Regions from separate parts of the Streptosporangium sp. NPDC002721 genome, predicted to be linked through region 2. Evidence: riboswitches for the same ligand, from Rfam matches in the RefSeq annotation. Region 2 holds a riboswitch; each other region holds the start of a gene.
What was found. Region 2 has a riboswitch for cyclic di-AMP ahead of ACFYWM_RS16130 (C40 family peptidase). Riboswitches for the same ligand answer to the same signal wherever they lie in the genome.
Positions count from the first base shown of each region.

Region 1: another riboswitch for cyclic di-AMP. It lies ahead of ACFYWM_RS16945 (coiled-coil domain-containing protein); the one in region 2 lies ahead of ACFYWM_RS16130 (C40 family peptidase).
Region 3: another riboswitch for cyclic di-AMP. It lies ahead of ACFYWM_RS24895 (NlpC/P60 family protein); the one in region 2 lies ahead of ACFYWM_RS16130 (C40 family peptidase).
Region 4: another riboswitch for cyclic di-AMP. It lies ahead of ACFYWM_RS17940 (hypothetical protein); the one in region 2 lies ahead of ACFYWM_RS16130 (C40 family peptidase).

Region 1 is NZ_JBIAQI010000011.1:22,766-26,969, reverse strand. Features, by position in the region: gene ACFYWM_RS16950 (hypothetical protein) at 413-748, opposite strand; gene ACFYWM_RS16945 (coiled-coil domain-containing protein) at 872-1,786, opposite strand; cyclic di-AMP (ydaO/yuaA leader) riboswitch at 1,853-1,989, opposite strand; gene galT (galactose-1-phosphate uridylyltransferase) at 2,062-3,141, opposite strand; gene ACFYWM_RS16935 (DeoR/GlpR family DNA-binding transcription regulator) at 3,138-3,938, opposite strand; gene ACFYWM_RS16930 (metal-dependent phosphohydrolase) at 4,050-4,204, opposite strand, start outside.
Region 2 is NZ_JBIAQI010000010.1:156,884-161,087, reverse strand. Features, by position in the region: gene serA (phosphoglycerate dehydrogenase) at 1-837, shown strand, start outside; gene ACFYWM_RS16130 (C40 family peptidase) at 1,337-1,945, opposite strand; cyclic di-AMP (ydaO/yuaA leader) riboswitch at 1,933-2,150, opposite strand; gene ACFYWM_RS16125 (3-isopropylmalate dehydrogenase) at 2,306-3,352, shown strand; gene ACFYWM_RS16120 (branched-chain amino acid aminotransferase) at 3,526-4,204, shown strand, end outside.
Region 3 is NZ_JBIAQI010000017.1:199,241-203,444, reverse strand. Features, by position in the region: gene ACFYWM_RS24900 (LuxR C-terminal-related transcriptional regulator) at 404-604, shown strand; gene ACFYWM_RS24895 (NlpC/P60 family protein) at 944-1,993, opposite strand; cyclic di-AMP (ydaO/yuaA leader) riboswitch at 1,999-2,145, opposite strand; gene ACFYWM_RS24890 (amino-acid N-acetyltransferase) at 2,612-3,154, shown strand; gene ACFYWM_RS24885 (RDD family protein) at 3,383-4,204, shown strand, end outside.
Region 4 is NZ_JBIAQI010000011.1:238,432-242,635, reverse strand. Features, by position in the region: gene ACFYWM_RS17950 (IclR family transcriptional regulator) at 1-177, opposite strand, end outside; gene ACFYWM_RS17945 (DUF4253 domain-containing protein) at 425-1,288, shown strand; cyclic di-AMP (ydaO/yuaA leader) riboswitch at 1,708-1,859, shown strand; gene ACFYWM_RS17940 (hypothetical protein) at 2,133-2,960, shown strand; gene ACFYWM_RS17935 (alpha/beta fold hydrolase) at 3,168-4,028, shown strand; gene ACFYWM_RS17930 (hypothetical protein) at 4,096-4,204, opposite strand, start outside.

The DNA.
Region 1 (4,204 bases), on a different contig from region 2:
TGTAAGAGCGGCATGACGCGCAAATCAAGACTTTTCCTACAGGGAGTCAGGGGATTAAGTTACCAGAGGCCGGATCAAGGATCCGTGACCGGGTGGCCGAAGGCGCCGGACGTGTCTCCGAGGCCCGATGCCCCCCGGTGGCCTGGGCTTTCCACGTTTCAGGCCGGTACCTACGGGCCCCGGGATCTCCCACTGTGTCGCGCCGTTCGTCAACCGGCCTCTACGGTGATGGCGCGGACAAGCAACGCTCGCCGTCCCACCTCGGCACGACTCCGTGTCCGCGCTTCCCGGTGTTGCCGAAGGGGCGCACGACGTCATCGAGGTGCGCGGGCTCCTGACCAGGCTAGGCGGCAGGTGCTCATCCCGCTCATCTCGCCGACGGCTACCTCGGCGTCTTCTGGCCTTAAGACGATCATGCGGACCGGCGGCCCGCGGGGCCGAGGTCGCGTCCGTCGAGGACCTCGATGTCGGTGATGGCCGTCGCGCTCGGATCCAGGCTCAGCCAGATGACGTCCTCACCGTCGCGTTCCAGCTGCACCATCCGGGAACCCGACGAACCCGGCGGAGCGGTCAGGAGATTGGCGCAGGTGGCACTACAGGTGCACACACCATGAAACGACAGGCCCTCAACCGTGTCCGCCAAGGGATCGTTCTCGTCCTCGGCGCGCAGCAGAGCGACGATGTCGGTGACGAGGCCGGGGAACACGTCCATCAGGCGTGGGAGTCGGCCGGTGGTCACGACGCGCACGACATAGCGATATAGCAGGTGCGTCCTCCTCGCGCCGTCCGACGACGGACCCCCGGCGCCCGGCGGGGCGCCGGAAGTCCCGGATGTGCCCCGAGAGGGGCGGCCGCCCGGGAAGCCGCAGCGCTAGTACATCGAGATGTGCGGATGGTCGAAGTGGTTGGCCGTGATGCCGCCGCGGTTGGACATGAAGTTCCAGCCGGAGCCGTGGTTGATGCGCTGGCGCCAGATCACGTACTTCACGCCGAGCTTGGCCTTGTTCTTGATGGCCCAGGCGGCGATCTCGTCGCCGAGCGCGAGGTTGGCGGCTGAGGGCATCGTGCCGCCGGTGCTCATCATGAAGTCGCAGGCGCGGCCCAGCGGGTGCTCGCCGCCGTCGTTGGCGGCCCGGTAGCAGCCGACGGAGTACGGGAGGCTGAAGCGCCGCATGACGGCGTCGCGCATGATCCGGGTGCGGTCGGTGATGTTGTCGGCGCCGGTGGGGAGCTGCGGGGCCCAGGTGCCGTCGGCGCGGCGGCCGGAACCGGTGGGGGCGAGGCGGTCGAGCCTGTCCTTGACGTCGCGGATCACGTCCTCGGCCTTCTCGCGCTGACCCTCGACCTCCTCGGCCTCGTCGCGGATCTCGTCGATGAGCCTGGACGCCGTCTCCGACGCCTTCTTCCTGCGTTCGAGGCTGCCGGCGAAGCCCTCCAGGTAGGCGGTCTGCTGGGCGGCGAGCTGCTCCATCACCGCGGCGGCGCCCATGTCGCCGGAGAACAGCAGTGCGGGCACCCCTCCGCTGCTGCTGGTCTGGTAGCGCAGCTGCACGATGGTGTCGACCTGCCTCTTGGCCTCGACGTAGGTCTGCTCGGCCTTCTTCAGGTTCTGCTTGGCGACGGCCTCGGCCTTCTGCGCCTTCCTGAGAGACTCGCGTTTGGCCGCGTAGGTCTCGATCAGCCCGTCGAGCTTCTTGCCGAGTTTGGCCAGGTCGGCGCGGAGCTTGGCCTCGGTCGGCTTGGGTTCCGCGATTCCCGCGGTGGGGGCACCGATGGTGAACGCCACGATCGAACTCAGACAGAGGGCCAGGGCGGCATGCCGACGGAACGTGGGGGACGAGGCCGCCACGAACTCTCCTCTCCTTGCGCCTACCGGGTTAGCTGACGGGTTCGGGCTGGAGGAAGCCCTTCCACCGAAGTGGTTTCACCCCAGGTGCGGTGGTTCCCCGGCTCCCGGGCGAGGCGCCCGGGATTAGGCATATCAGCGTTTGTAGCCGATGTGGGAAGGATAGTAGTGGTAAACAGCAGGCCATGCGACCTCAAGACGAGACCGAGTGGTAATCACTTCGTGATGACAGAGCGCAGAAGATGTGCTGTTTCCTCGGGTGACACGTCGTTCACGAACGCGCCCATCGCCGACTCCGACCCGGCGAGGTATTTCAGCTTGTCCGGCGCGCGGCGAATGCTGAACAGCTCCATGTGCGCGTACGACAGATCGCGGCCGGTGGAGACCGGTGCCTGGTGCCAGGCGGCGATGTAGGGCATGGGCACGCCGAACAGCCCGTCGAGGCGGCGGAGCACGTCGGTGTAGAGGGGGCCGAACGCCGCGCGCTCCCCGGCCTCCAGCGCGACCAGGTCGGGGACCTGGCGGTGCGGGTAGAGGTGGACCTCCACCGGCCAGCGCGCCGCGGCCGGGACGAACGCCGTCCAGTGCTCGTTCGAGGCCACCACCCGGACCCCGGCCTCCCGCTCCGCGGCCAGGACGTCGGCGAACAGGTTGCCGCCGGTCCGCTCCCGGTGGCGCTCGGCCGCCCCGAGGGTGAGCCTGGTGCGCGGGGTCACGTAGGGGTACGCGTAGATCTGGCCGTGCGGGTGGGCCAGGGTGATGCCGATCTCCGCCCCCCGGTTCTCGAAGCAGAACACCTGCTCCACGCCCGGTGTCGCCGACAGCTCCGCCGTACGGTCGACCCAGGCCTCCATGACCAGCTCGACCTGCTCGGGGGAGAGCCGCGAGAACGATGAGTCGTGCTCGGAGGTGAAGCAGACCACCTCGCACCTGCCGACCCCCGGGCGGACCTCGCTCAGCCCGCCGATCTCCCGGTGCTCGCCCGGCTGGGCGGAGAACGAGGGGAACCGGTTCTCGAAGACCACCACGTCGTACTCGGAGGCGGGGACCTCGGTCAGGTTGCCGGGAGTGGAGGGGCAGAGCGGGCACTCGCTGGCCGGGGGCAGGAAGGTGCGGCCCTGGCGGTGGCCGGCCACCGCGATCCACTCCTCGGTCAGCGGGTCGTAGCGCAGCTCGGAGGCGGCGGGGCGGGGCGGCAGGTCGCGCCTGTCGACCGCGCCGCGGTCGGTGTCGTCGCGCCGGTCGAAGTAGATGAGCTCCCGGCCGTCGGCCAGGTGGGTGATCGTGCGTTTCATCGGCCGGCGATCTCGCTCTCTCGCTGGGGTTCCGTGATGATCAGTTCGCCCACCGAGGCGGCGAGCTCCTCGCGGGCCTCCTCGGTGAGGCCGGAGTCGGTGACCACGATGTGGGCCTCGGCCAGCCGGGCGATCGTGCTGATGCCGACCGTGCCCCACTTGGTGTGGTCGGCGAGCACCACCAGGCGGTGCGCGGAGGCGACCAGCGCGCGGTTGGTCTCGGCCTCGATCAGGTTGGGGGTGGTGAACCCGGCGCGGGTGCTCATCCCGTGCACGCCGAGGAAGAGGGTGTCGACGTGGAGCCCGCGGATCGCCGAGACCGCGACCGGGCCGACCAGGGCGTCGGAGGGGGTACGGACCCCGCCGGTCAGCACGACCGTGCGGTCGGCCCTGGGAGAACGGTGGAAGACGTCGGCGATCCGGACCGAGTTGGTGATCACGGTCAGCTCGGGCACGTCGGTCACGTGGTGGGCGAGCGTCCAGGTCGTGGTCCCCGCGGAGAGCGCGATCGCCGTGGCGGGCCGGACGAGCCGGGCGGCGTGCTGGGCGATCGTCTCCTTCTCCGTCTGCTGGCGCGCGGACTTGGCGGCGAAGCCCGGTTCCTCGGTCGAGCCGGGCCCGGCCGCGGTGGCGCCGCCGTGGACCTTCTCCACCAGGCCGCGCTCGGAGAGCACCTCAAGATCGCGCCGGATCGTCATGTCGGACACGCCGAGCTCCCGGACGAGATCGGCGACCCTGACCCCGCCGCTACTGCGGACCCTCTCCAGGATCGCCTGCTGCCGCTGCTGGGCAAGCATCGCTCACTCCCCTTAATCCACCAGATTTCACCAAATTACCACGGCAAGAATGCAAAACACTGTTGAGTCTTGGTGACTATCCGCTCACAGTCGCTCAAGCCTGGTCACGATTCACAGCCGCTCGAGCTCGGCCGCGATGTTCGCCCTCGCCGCCGCCTCCAGGCCGGAGACCCGGAAGATCACCGGGAGGTCGAGCAGCGAGCGCAGCACGGCGGCCCGCCCGGCCCTGAACGCGTCGTCGGGCACGAAGCCGTACTCCTCGCGCA
Region 2 (4,204 bases):
GGCGCCGGCATCGACGTGTTCCCGAAGGAGCCGGTCACCGACAGCCCGCTCTTCGAGCTCGACCAGGTCGTCGTCACCCCGCACCTGGGCGCCTCCACCCACGAGGCCCAGGAGAAGGCCGGCACCCAGGTCGCGCGCAGCGTGAAGCTCGCGCTCGCCGGGGAGTTCGTGCCGGACGCGGTCAACGTCCAGGGCGGCGCCGTCGCCGAGGACGTCAAGCCGGGCCTGCCGCTGGCCGAGAAGCTCGGCCGGGTGTTCACCGCCCTCGCGGGCGAGGTCGCCACCAAGCTCGACGTCGAGGTGCGCGGCGAGATCGCCTCCCACGACGTGCGCGTGCTGGAGCTGGCCGCGCTCAAGGGCGTCTTCACCGACGTCGTCGAGGACTCGGTCACCTACGTCAACGCCCCGCTGCTGGCCAAGGACCGCGGCGTGTCGGTCGAGCTGGTCACCAGCTCCGAGAGCCCCGACTGGCGCAACGTCGTGACGGTCCGCGGCGTCCTCGCCGACGGCCGCGCGGTCTCGGTCTCCGGCACCCTGTCCGGGCCGAGGCAGATCACGAAGATCGTCGAGGTCAACGGCTACCAGATGGAGATCGAGCCGACCGACCACCTGTCGTTCTTCACCTACACCGACCGGCCCGGCATCGTCGGCGTGGTCGGCCGCATCCTCGGCGACCACTCGATCAACATCGCCTCGATGCAGGTGGCCCGTGACGTCAAGGGCGGCAAGGCGCTCATCGCGCTCACCGTCGACACCGCCATCCCGGCCGAGGTGATCGACCAGATCGGCACGGAGATCGGCGCCGACAGCGGCCGCTCGGTCGACCTGGCCGACTAGCCGTCCCGCCGATGTGGCCGCCGTCCCGGAGACCGGGGCGGCGGCCACAGCTCGTCTCAGCATGTGAGAAGTGTGTACGCCGGGCGAGACGCTGTTCCCGTGGCCAGGTAGCCTGGAATGAAATGCGCCAGGTTCTCGTAATTCCTACCTGCCGCGGCGAGGCCTGACAGGGGCAGGCCGGCGACTCGCCGCGGTGTCGTGGCGCGTGCCGGCTCCAAGCTCCCGTCGCCGATCCGTGATCCGGACCCGCGACATCAGGCCTGGTCGGAGTCCCGACCGGAGTCTCGACCACCTTCCTTGCTGGCATGCGAACGAGACGAGATTCGCCATGTACGACATGTATCCCTGGAACCGTCCCGACGAGACCGAGGACGAGGCCACCGACGCGCTCCAGACCGCTCTGGACCGCAGGGACAACGGTGGTGCCCCCACCCGCTGAACCCGCTCTCGCCGCCGCCGGGATCTTCACGGCCTCCCGGCGGTGATCCGCCGGCGTGTCTCATCCGCTGGTCACCGTTTCGGTCGCGAGCTCGACCCGCTTGGCCAGCTGAACCCCCTGCGGGTCGGGGCGCACCGCGCCGGCGAAGGACTCGCGGCGCCAGGAGTCGAGTTTCTCCTCCTTGACCACGTCGCCGGTCCTCGGGGCGTGGACCATGTAACCGGGCTTCGTGATCATGCCGACGTGACCGAGGCCGCTGAAGAAGACCAGGTCACCGGGCTTGAGATCCTTCCAGGCGATCTTCTTGGAGAAAGCGGCGTACTGGTCGTCGGTGACGCGGGGGAGCTTGATCCCGGCGGCGCCGTAGGCGCGGAGCACCAGGCCGGAGCAGTCGAAGCCGCCGTGGCCGGTGCCGCCCCAGACATAGGGCGTTCCACGCTTGGACATGGCCCACTTCACGGCTTTCTGCCAGGCGGGCTTGACGGCCACGGCCTTCAGCGCCTCTTTCAGCGCGGGGGTGTGGAGGGCGGCGGGGCCGGGGGCCGGGGGAGGGGAGGCGGCCAGGGCGGCGGTCGAGGTCGCGAACATCGCGGCGCCGGCGACGGCTACGGAGGCGGAGATGGACAGGACACGGGGGAGAACTGTGCCGGACAGGATGATTCCTTCCATAAGGCCGGCCGGGTGAGCTGTCGGGCTCGGGCGTGGAGGCCGCCCTACGGCGCGAGAACGCGCTGATTCGCCCCAAGGAATCCACCTGACGACGGCCGGGAACGCGCTCCGGGGGAGGAGCGAGCCGCCCGGCGCCAGGTAGATCCCGTAAAGAGTGGGTCCCCGGCTCCGTACGGGCCCGGTAAGGGGATGGCCCGTACGGATTAGGCAGTGATGTGAATGGGAGGACCATAACGAAACCTCACGAAACGGTCAATACCAAGCAAAGAAGGACAAAACGATCAAAAGTCCTGATGGGCGAATGTGTCCGGAGGGTGAGACCGGTGTTCGATCACCGAGACGGACCGGTAGGGTGCCTGCATGGATTCGCGTAACATTCGCCTGGCGGTCATCCCCGGGGACGGAATCGGGGTCGAGGTCGTCACCGAGGGGCTGAAGGTCCTCGAAGCGGTCGGCACGAAGGTGGAGACCACCACCTACGACCTCGGTGCCAAGCGCTACCACGAGACCGGCGAGACCCTGCCCGACCAGGTCCTCGACGAGCTGCGCGGATACGACGCGATCCTGCTCGGCGCGGTCGGCGACCCCAGCGTGCCCCCGGGCGTCCTGGAGCGCGACCTGCTGCTCAAGCTCCGCTTCCGGCTCGACCACTACGTGAACCTCCGCCCGGTCAAGCTCTTCCCCGGCGTCGAGACGCCGCTGGGCAGGGCCCGCCCCGAGGACATCGACATGATCGTCGTCCGCGAGGGCACCGAGGGCCCGTACGCCGGGGCGGGTGGCGTCATGCGCCGGGGCACCCCGCACGAGATCGCCACCCAGGAGTCGCTGAACACCGCGTACGGCGTCGAGCGCGTGGTGCGCTACGCCTTCGACAAGGCGCAGGGCCGCTCCCGCAGGAAGCTGACGCTGGTCCACAAGACCAACGTGCTCACCTACGCCGGTGACCTCTGGGCCCGCACCTTCGAGCGGGTCGGCCTGGAGTATCCCGACGTCCGGACCGACTACTGCCACGTCGACGCGGCCTCGATGTTCTTCGTCAGCCAGCCCGAGCGCTTCGACGTGATCGTCACCGACAACCTCTTCGGCGACATCCTCACCGACATCGGCGCGGCGGTCGCCGGTGGCATCGGCCTGGCGGCGAGCGGCAACGTCAACCCCGACCGCACCGCGCCGAGCATGTTCGAGCCGGTGCACGGCAGCGCCCCCGACATCGCGGGCCAGGGCAAGGCCGACCCGACCGCCACGGTCCTGTCGGTCGCGATGCTCCTCGACCACCTGGGCCTGGCCGACGAGGCCGCCAGGGTCGAGCGGGCCGTCGCCGACGACCTGGCCGAGCGGCCGATCGGCCGGGCCGGCCGGAGCACCCGCGAGATCGGCGACGACATCACCGCCCGAGTAGCCGGCTGAGGAAGCCGCCCTCCTCGACCCCGACGCGCCTGGCGGCTCATCCGAGCCGCCAGGTGCGTTTTTGTTTCTCCAGCACTGCCGGTTTTCGGCATGGATGGAGTAGTTTCCCGTTACCCGGTCCGACGCAGAATGGACCCAAGGGTAAGCCAGACACCAAGAGAAGGATCCGTGCGATGACCACCGCTCAGAAGCTCAGCTTCGACGTGCAGCTCTCCGACCACGCTCGCACCGCGGAAGAGCGCGAGCAGGTACTGGCGAGCCCGGGGTTCGGTCAGGTCTTCACCGACCACATGATCTCGATCGACTACACCGAGGGCCAGGGCTGGCACGACGCCAAGCTGGTGCCGTACGGCCCGCTCAGCCTCGACCCCGCGACGTCGGTCTTCCACTACGCGCAGGAGCTTTTCGAGGGGCTCAAGGCCTACCGCCAGGAGAACGGCTCGATCGTGACCTTCCGGCCGGAGGCCAACGCCGCGCGCTTCAACACCTCCGCGGCGCGGATGGCCATGCCCGAGCTGCCCGAGGAGACGTTCGTCGAGTCGCTGGAGCTGCTCGTCCAGACCGACCGCGAGTGGGTCCCGACCACGCCGGGACACAGCCTCTACCTGCGCCCCTTCATGATCGCGACGCAGCCGGCGCTCGGCGTGAACTACCCGTCCAGGACCTACAAGTACATGGTCATCGCCTCTCCGGCGGCGGCCTACTTCGGCGGGGGCAAGGCCGTCACCGTCTGGCTCTCCACCGAGTACACCCGCGCGGCCCCCGGCGGGACCGGCTTCGCCAAGTGCGGCGGCAACTACGCGGCGGCCTTCGTGGCCCAGCGCCAGGCCGTCGAGCAGGGCTGCGACCAGG
Region 3 (4,204 bases), on a different contig from region 2:
CACGGGGAAGAGATCAATTTTTGCCGGGAAATGCGGGCGGGCCGGGATCCCCGGGGGATCGGCTTCGGAGCGCCCGGTGAGACGGCGGTTCCGGCGAAACCTTGTTCTGCCAGGACTTCGATCGTCGCAGCCAGGGGGTGCTTGCCGGCTCGTGCCTGGGCTCGATCATGACATAGCCGCAAAGGCACTGACATATCATGAGTACTTCACGTAGCGCCTGCTATGTCAATACTGGACGCACGCTATGAAGAGTGGAACTTGACGACCTTTGAACAAGGCGTTTACCGTTCCTGGCGGACGGTATTCATTTCCGGCGTCTCGCACCCGGTTTCCAGAGTGGGGGGAGTGACTCTTGATGGCATATCCAGAAGTGGATTCACGCCATGGCGACAGCCCCCTGGGCATGAGCGAAATCGGTCTCAGTGACGACGACCTCGTGCTGCTGGCTGAGCTCGCCAAGGGTGTCACGGTCGATCGGGTAGGGCGTCGCCTCGACATCAGTGGCCGGACGGTCAGGCGCAGGCTGAGAGGCATCTGCGACCGCATCGGCGTGGCCACGGCGATCGAGGCCGTGGCCTGGGCGGCTCGCCGTCGCCTGATCTGACGCGTCGCCGCGTGTCCGGCAGGTCGGGCCGGACACGCGTGCGAGCCGACGGCCCGGACAGGCCACACTCGTCCGAACCGACAGGCTGGACAGGCCACACGCGTGCGAGCCGGCGGCCCGGACGGGTCACCCCCGCCCGAACCGACAGGCCGGACAGGCCACTCCCACCCGGTCGGCGGCCCGGACGGGTCACCCCCGCCCGAGTCGACAGGCCTGACAGGCCACCCCGTCCGAGTCGACAGGCCTGACAGGCCCCCGCCCGAGCCGACAGTCTGGGAAGGCCGCCCGCCCGGTCGGAAACCGTTTCGAGCCACACCGCTCCGGCCGGGAGCCGGCGGCTCAGGCGGCGATGCGGACGCCTCCGGCGAAGGGCCGGTTGTCGATCGTGGTGATGTGGATGACGTCACCGGTCCGGGGCGCGTGGACCATCAGGCCCGCGCCGATGTAGATCCCGACGTGGTGCAGGTCGCTGTAGAAGAAGACCAGGTCGCCGGGGCGCAGCTCGTTCCTGGAGACGTGGGTGCCCGCCGTCCACTGGTCGCCGGTGTAGTGCGGCAGGCTGATGCCGACCTTCTGGTAGGCCCACATGACCAGGCCGGAGCAGTCGAAGGAGTTGGGCCCCTCGGCACCCCAGACGTACGGCTTCAGCTGCTGGGTGAGCGCCCAGCGGGCGGCCTCCGCGCCCTTGCCGCTGCCCACGATGGGCACGTCCGTCTTCACCCGGGCGCCCCGGTTGCTGACGGCCCTGGTGCGGACCTCGCTGAACAGGTCGCTCTCGACCCGGTCGACCAGCCGCTCGATCCTGGTCCGGTTGCCGTCGATCTCCGCGAGGAGCTTCTTGACCTCCGCCGTCCTGGCCTTGGCGCCGGCCTGGGCCCGCTCGGCGGCCGCGATCGCCCGGCTCACCTGGGCGAGCTCCTCGCTCTGCTGCTGCTGGAGCGCGTAGTTGGTGGTGGCCTGGTCGAGAAAGGCGTCGGGATCGGTGGCCTGCGTGAAGGCGAGCCCGGAGTTCAGGCCGCCCGACATGTAGGTGCTCTGCGCCAGGAGGGTGGCCTTGGTGCGACGGGACGCCAGCTCGGACTCGCTCGACGCGAGGATCTTCTTGGCGCTCTCCGCGGCCCGCTGGGCCTGCCTGAGCTTGACCCGCTCGCCGTTGTAGCGCTCCGCGAGCGTGCCGATCTCCTGGTGCAGTTTCTCGGCCTGCTTGGCCAGCTGCTGGAGGCTGGGCTCGGGGTCCGCGGTGGCGGACACCAGCGGGGTGCCGAGGGTCAGGGTGGCGAATGCCAGGCCGACGACCGCCATGCGACGGCGCAGCCCTCGCGGCGCGCGTTCTCGACCGCGGGTGTCGTGACCCGCCCGCTCTCCTCCGAGGTCGCGCGTGCGCTTCACCAATGGGCTCCTCTCTCGGCCGCCTACCGGGTTAGCTGACGGGTTCGGGCCGGAGGCAGCCCTACCGGGTGCGCCGGTGGCACTCGGATTCACCCCGGAGGACGTGGTGGGTCCCCGGTTCCCCACGCGGGAGGATTCGGCGGGTCAGGCTTTTCACATCTCTGACATCGAGCACGGAGATTAGTGCACCTGTGGTTCATGCTCAACCAGAACTGCGAATTCAGTAGAGGTTTCGCAACCGAGGTGTCACGAAAAGATCACACCGCAATATGATCAACATGGCCATTACGCAGGCTTTGCCTTCCAAGTGACGGGTGGGACGAGGGGTCTTCCCAGGTCCGGGACCGTGCCAAAGGTGAGTTGAGGCACACGGGAGGTGTCGCGTACCGAGAGTGGTAAAGCGATCGCCAACGGTCATGAGCGGCCCGCGGGTCGCGAGTTAAGGATGAGCCGTAATCAAAGACCGGTGAGGACGTACGCTGAACGGTCATGGAGCAGCTTGCTGAGCATTCTCCCGTGCCGGTCGTCAGCGCCCCCGGCGGCGGGGAGCGGCGTGCCGGATCCACGGAGGCGGAGCGGGGCGCGCCCGAGGCCGGGACGGGCCCCGAGGTCCCCGAGATCCCCGAGATCACGGTCCGCCGCGCACGCACCCCGGACGTCCGCGCCGTCAGACGGCTCGTCGACACCTACGGCGGTGCCGGCCCGCGCCTGCTGGCGAAGGCCACCGTGACCCTGTACGAGGACGTCCAGGAGTTCTGGGTCGCCACCGACGCGGAGGGGACGGTGATCGGCTGCGGGGCCCTGCACGTCCTCTGGGAGGATCTGGCCGAGATCCGCACCGTCGCCGTCGACCCGACCCGCAGGGGGCTGGGAATCGGCCACCGGATCGTCTCCGCGCTCATCCGCACGGCCGCCGAGCTCGGCCTGCGCCGGGTCTTCTGCCTGACCTTCGAGGTCGACTTCTTCGCCCGGCATGGATTCCGGGAAATCCAGGGCACACCCGTCGCCCCGGAGGTCTACGCGGAACTTCTCGCCTCCTACGACGAGGGTGTGGCGGAGTTCCTCGATCTGGAACACGTCAAGCCCAACACCTTGGGAAACACCCGGATGCTGCTGCATCTGACACGTGAGCCCGACTCTGATGACTTTAGAGCTGACTGATCGGAAAGGTGACTGTTGATACCTATATCGATACCTTGTGCAGCAGCATGCATGTGCGTCTGACATTTGCCACATGCGCAGTCTAAGTGAGGTGACGCGGTGAGCACCGGACAGCCGCCGTATCGACAGGATGATCCCGACCGCGATCGCACACCGTCGGGGCAGCCGGATTACGGACAGCACAACGTGGGTCGAGCCCCTGGCGAACTCGACCCCGACGTGACAGTTGTGGGATATCGATCGGAGGCCTCACAGCCGAACACCGGCCCAGGGCAGAGCCAGCCCGGTTACGGCCAGCAGGGCTACGGGCAGCAGCAGTACGGCCAGCAGGGGTACGGTCAGCAGCCCGACTACGGGCAGCAGGGGTACGGGCAGCAGCAGGGGTACGGGCAGCAGAGCGGTGGGACGGGGGCGTACGGGCAGCAGCCCGGCTACGGCCAGCAGTCCTCCCACGACCAGGGTTACGGCCAGCAGGGCGGGACCGGCGCGTACGGGCAGCAGGGTGGCACGGGGGCGTACGGGCAGCAGCCCGGATACGGCCAGCAGCCCACCCACGACCAGGGTTACGGCCAGCAGCCGGGCTATGGCCAGCAGCCCGGCTACGGGCAGCAGCAGCCCCAGCCCGGTTACGGCCAGCAGCCCGACTACGGCCAGCAGCAGTACGGCAAGCAGCCCGACTACGGGCAGCAGCAGTACGGCCAGCAGGGTTACGGCCAGCAGCCCGACTACGGGCAGCAGGGCTACGGCCAGCAGCAGCCCGCGTACGGGCAGCAGGGCTACGGTCAGCCGTACGGCGGTCCTCCCGGGGCCCCGGCCCCGCTCGCCGAGTGGTGGCAGCGCCTGGTGGCGAGGATCGTCGACGGGGTCATCCTGGCGATCCCGCTGTTCATCGTCAACGCGGTGATCACCGCCATTGTCGTGACGCCCGTCGACTTCAACCTGGAGACGGGCGCCATCTCGGGAGGGGGCTTCTTCCTCGCGAGCCTGCTCACCTCGCTGATCACCGCGGCCATCTACGTGGCCTACGAGTTCTTCATGCTCAGCCGCGGC
Region 4 (4,204 bases), on a different contig from region 2:
CTCGATGAGCGGGGTGGCCAGCCGGAGCACCGTGCTCTTGGACAGGCCGAGCGCCTCGGCGAGCCGGGTGAGCGACAGGCCGTGGCCCGCGCCCGCGTGGTCGCGTACGTGCGCGAGGACGGAGAGGGCGCGCCGGAGCGAGGCCGACTGGTTGCGTTCGGGAGCCGGCTCACTCATCGCGACCTCCCAGGGTGAATCCGGCAATCGAATACCTGGTCAAGGTAGGCGAGTACGCCGCCTCGCGGCCACTTTGCAGCACAACGTTCTGCAGTGCACAACCTGTCGACGAACGGCGGGGGACAGGCACCCGCCCGGTCCCGGTTCCCCCTTCTACCGATAATTTTTGCCCGGACCAGGGCAGAACTGTCCCTCGGGATGGTTGACAGGCCAAAATTGGTCCGTGGTCAGGATCGGATCGGTAGATATGGGCGATTGCGAGAGCGAGCGACTTCCGCCAGTTCTGGGCCAGCTGTTCGCCGATGGGGCCGACGGGAGCGAGGGCGGTGACGGGACCGGCGCGGGCGGGGGCAGGAGGCTCTCGCTGGAGCTGCCGCCGGGAGACGTGGTGTGGCCCGACCCCGGTTACGCTCAGCTCGCCGTCCGTCGCCGTCCGGCGTTCTGGCTCAGCGAGGTGGCGGTCTCCGGCGAGTACTGGGCCCGGCTGAGGGCCCAGCACGAGCGGTCGGGCCTGTGGCCGGTGCTGCTGGAGGACTCCGTCCAGCCCTGGTCGGCCGGCCAGATCGCCCCGGACACGGCCGGTCAGATCGACAACTACCACGCCGCCGCGTTCATGGCCGAGGTGTGGTCCGACTGGATCGCGAAGGCCAGCGTGGACCAGCTCGAACTCCTCGACCCCTTCGGCCCCGAGTGTCCCGGCCCGGCCCCCGCGGGAAGGCTCGCCGCCGACCCCGGCGTGGTCGCCGACTGGTACGCCGGGCTGGTGGCCGAGCGCAGGACCCCGCTCGGGCTCGTCGCGGTCGAGCGCGGGGCCGACGCCCTGGCCGTCATGGGCTGGCAGGGCGCCCTGAACCACAACGAGTGGATGGTCCCGCTCGCGGCCGTCGTGCGGAGCTGGGAGGACAGGTTCGGCGTACGGGTGGTCGGCATGGGTTTCAACACCCTTGACCTCAGCGTCGCCGCGCCCCCGACGACCTCCGAGCACGCCCTGCACGTCGCCGCGGAGCACTGGACGTTCTGCCCCGACAGCATCATCCAGGGGGCGGGGAACCTCATCGACTACGCCGAGCAGATCAAGGGCAGGAACGCCTGGTCGTTCTGGTGGGACTGATCGGCCCGGAGGGTTTCCCCCGTTCGGACCTCCGGTGGGGCGGCTGTCCCGAGACGGGGCTGTGGTGTTCCGAGACGGACCCGTGGTGTTCCGAGACGGACCCGTGGTGTTCCGAGATGGAGCCGTGGTGTTCCGAGACGGACCCGTGGTGTTCCGAGACGGAGTCGCGGAGGACGGATTCGCCGGACGGGCCCCGGATTCGAGCGCTCCGGGCAAGGATCCCCGGGGCGGATCGCGGGCTGGGGGAGACATTCGTACTGGTAGGACGGGTGTTGGCCTGGCAGGGCGATCGATGAGGCTTCCTTGAAGCTTGTAGGTAGATCTTCTGGGGTTTTCATGGTGTTTGCTTTGCCTTGTCCGGTTTTGGTAGGTAGTGTCCATTGCTATCGGTAGGCGACCTGCCCTTCACAAGAGGGAGCGGCCGGCCGACGTCGAATCCCGAGAGCCCCACAGAGGCTCCGGGGCCGGGGAACCACTCTTTCGGGGTGAATCCGCCGCAACTACGCGGCGGTAGGGCAACTCCACCGCCCGAACCCGTCAGCTAACCCGGTAGACGAGATGGAGAGGAGATCCCCTCATGGATCACCGCGTTACCACGTCGGTGCACACCTTGTCCGCGCCGACCACCTGAACTTTCCCCCTTCGTCCCGACACAGCTCGCCATCCCCCGTCCCCCCGACCCTTCGCCGCACCTGATCGCGGCACCTTCCAGATCGTGCTCCGCGTAGCGATTGCCTGAGATTCCGGCTACGCCCCCTTTTCCGACGAGCGCGTCCCCGCCAGTGCACCCCTTCGGTGTGTCGCACCTGGCCGCCCCGTTCCCTCGCGAAAGAGCCTCTTCTCCATGCGCCCCTTCTTTGGTATGCACAAGAACGGCCCGAGCAAGTCCGTCTGGCACAGGAGCAAGTCCCGCGGCAACCGCCTCGCCGCCGCCACCCTGGTCGGCGCGAGCGTCCTCGCCTCCGCCGGTGTCGCCCTGGCACTGCCCGCCTCCACCTGTTTCGCCGCCACCGCCGATCCCGAGGTCGGCGTGGCGAAGGCGAGCGCCGAGTCCGTCCTCCTCCAGGGCGGGACCACGGCCTCCTACTTCTGGGACGACTCCTCCGGCCGGGCCGGTGACACCGGTCTTCCCGCCAGCGGCAAGCCGATGCAGAAGGGCATGATCGCCAGCCCGAGCTGGCCCCTGTTCACCGAGGGCTACCTCATCTACAAGGGCAAGAAGGCCAAGTTCTTCGTCGGCGACCGCGGTCCCGGCTCGCCCTCGAACCAGGGCATCATGATCGACATCGATGCCAAGACCTTCGCCGACCTGACCGGTGGAACGTTCAACGCCGGCACGCTCGGCGTGGACGGTAACGGCGGTATGGGTCACATCGACGTCAAGTACGTGGTCACCAAGTGGGGTGAGGGCGCGGGGATCAAGAACCACCCCGTCGCGTTCTCCACCGGTGCCTGGAGCCGCAGGGACACCACCCCGGCCAAGCCCCCGACGGTCGTCTTCGCCAAGGCCCTGGAACTGGGGATAGGCGTGAGGACCCAGCCGGTGAGCGCCGCGGTGCGGCCGTGGGCCGGCAAGCCCAAGGTCATGGTCGAGGCCGCCTCCATGCGCGTCCCGGCCGACGTGGTCGCCGCCGGTGTCCGCGCCGCCGAGATCGGCGCGGGAAAGAACTGAGCCGGGTCCGGTCCCGCGAGAACCCCTCGCGGGAGCCTCCGTCCCGCCGGGCTCCCGCCTCCTGACGGAGTCCCCGTCCCGTCAGGCTCCCGTCTCGCCGGAGTTCCTGTCCTGCGGGAACTCCCACCCCGCCGGTGCCGCGCCTTCCCCCGAATGACATTCTGTCCCGCGGAACCAGCGCGGACGGTAGCGGACGGTAGGAGTGCCATGACCCTGCGGGCCCCGGCGAACGGCATCGAGATCGCCTACGACACCTTCGGCTCCCCGGGGGCACGCCCCCTCCTGCTGATCACCGGCCTCGGCTGCCAGCTGATCCAGTGGGACGAGAGGTTCTGCGCCCTGCTCGCGGACCGCGGGCACCACGTGGTGCGTTTCGACAACCGCGACAGCGGCGAGAGCACCCACCTGGGCGAGGCGGGGACGCCCGCCCCGGACGGGAGCGGGGAGGTCCCCTACCTGCTGGACGACATGGCCGACGACGCCGCCGGGCTGCTCGACGCGCTCGGCTGGGACACGGCCCACGTGGTCGGCCTCTCGATGGGCGGGATGATCGCGCAGTCGCTCGCGATCCGCCACCCGCACCGGGTGCGCAGCCTCACCTCGATCATGTCCACCCCGAGCCCGCGGGCGGCCCTGCTGACCGACCCGGACGTGCTCCTGCCCGCCTTCACGCCCGACCGCGAGAGCGCGATCCGGCGGGCCCTCGACAACTGCGCGGCCGTCGGCTCGCCGGGCTACCCGTTCGACCGGGAGTGGAACGCCGAGATCGCCGGGCTGGGCTACGACCGGTCGTACGACCCGGCGGGCACGGCCAGGCAGGTGACCGCGATCATGGCCTCCGGCGACCGCGCGCCCCTGCTCAAGGAGCTCGCGGTTCCGGCTCTCGTGCTGCACGGGGAGGACGACCCGCTGGTTCCCCTGCCCGCCGGGATCGCCACCGCCGACGCGATCCCCGGTGCCCGGCTGATCACCTTCCCCGGCATGGGCCACGACCTGCCCGCCGAGCTCTGGCCCTCCTTCGTCGACGCGATCGACGAGCTCACCACCTCCGCGGACTCCGGGCGATGACCTCACCGGGAGGAGGACGGGCTCCGGTGCGGTCCGTGCCTCCCGGGGCACGGGCCGCACCGGAAGATCAGACCTCGAGCTTCTCCTCGATGCCGCGCAGGACGTGCCGCGCGAGCGCGAGGTTGGCCCGGCTCCGGTCGAGGGCCAGGTAGAGGAACAGGCCTTTGCCGCTCCGG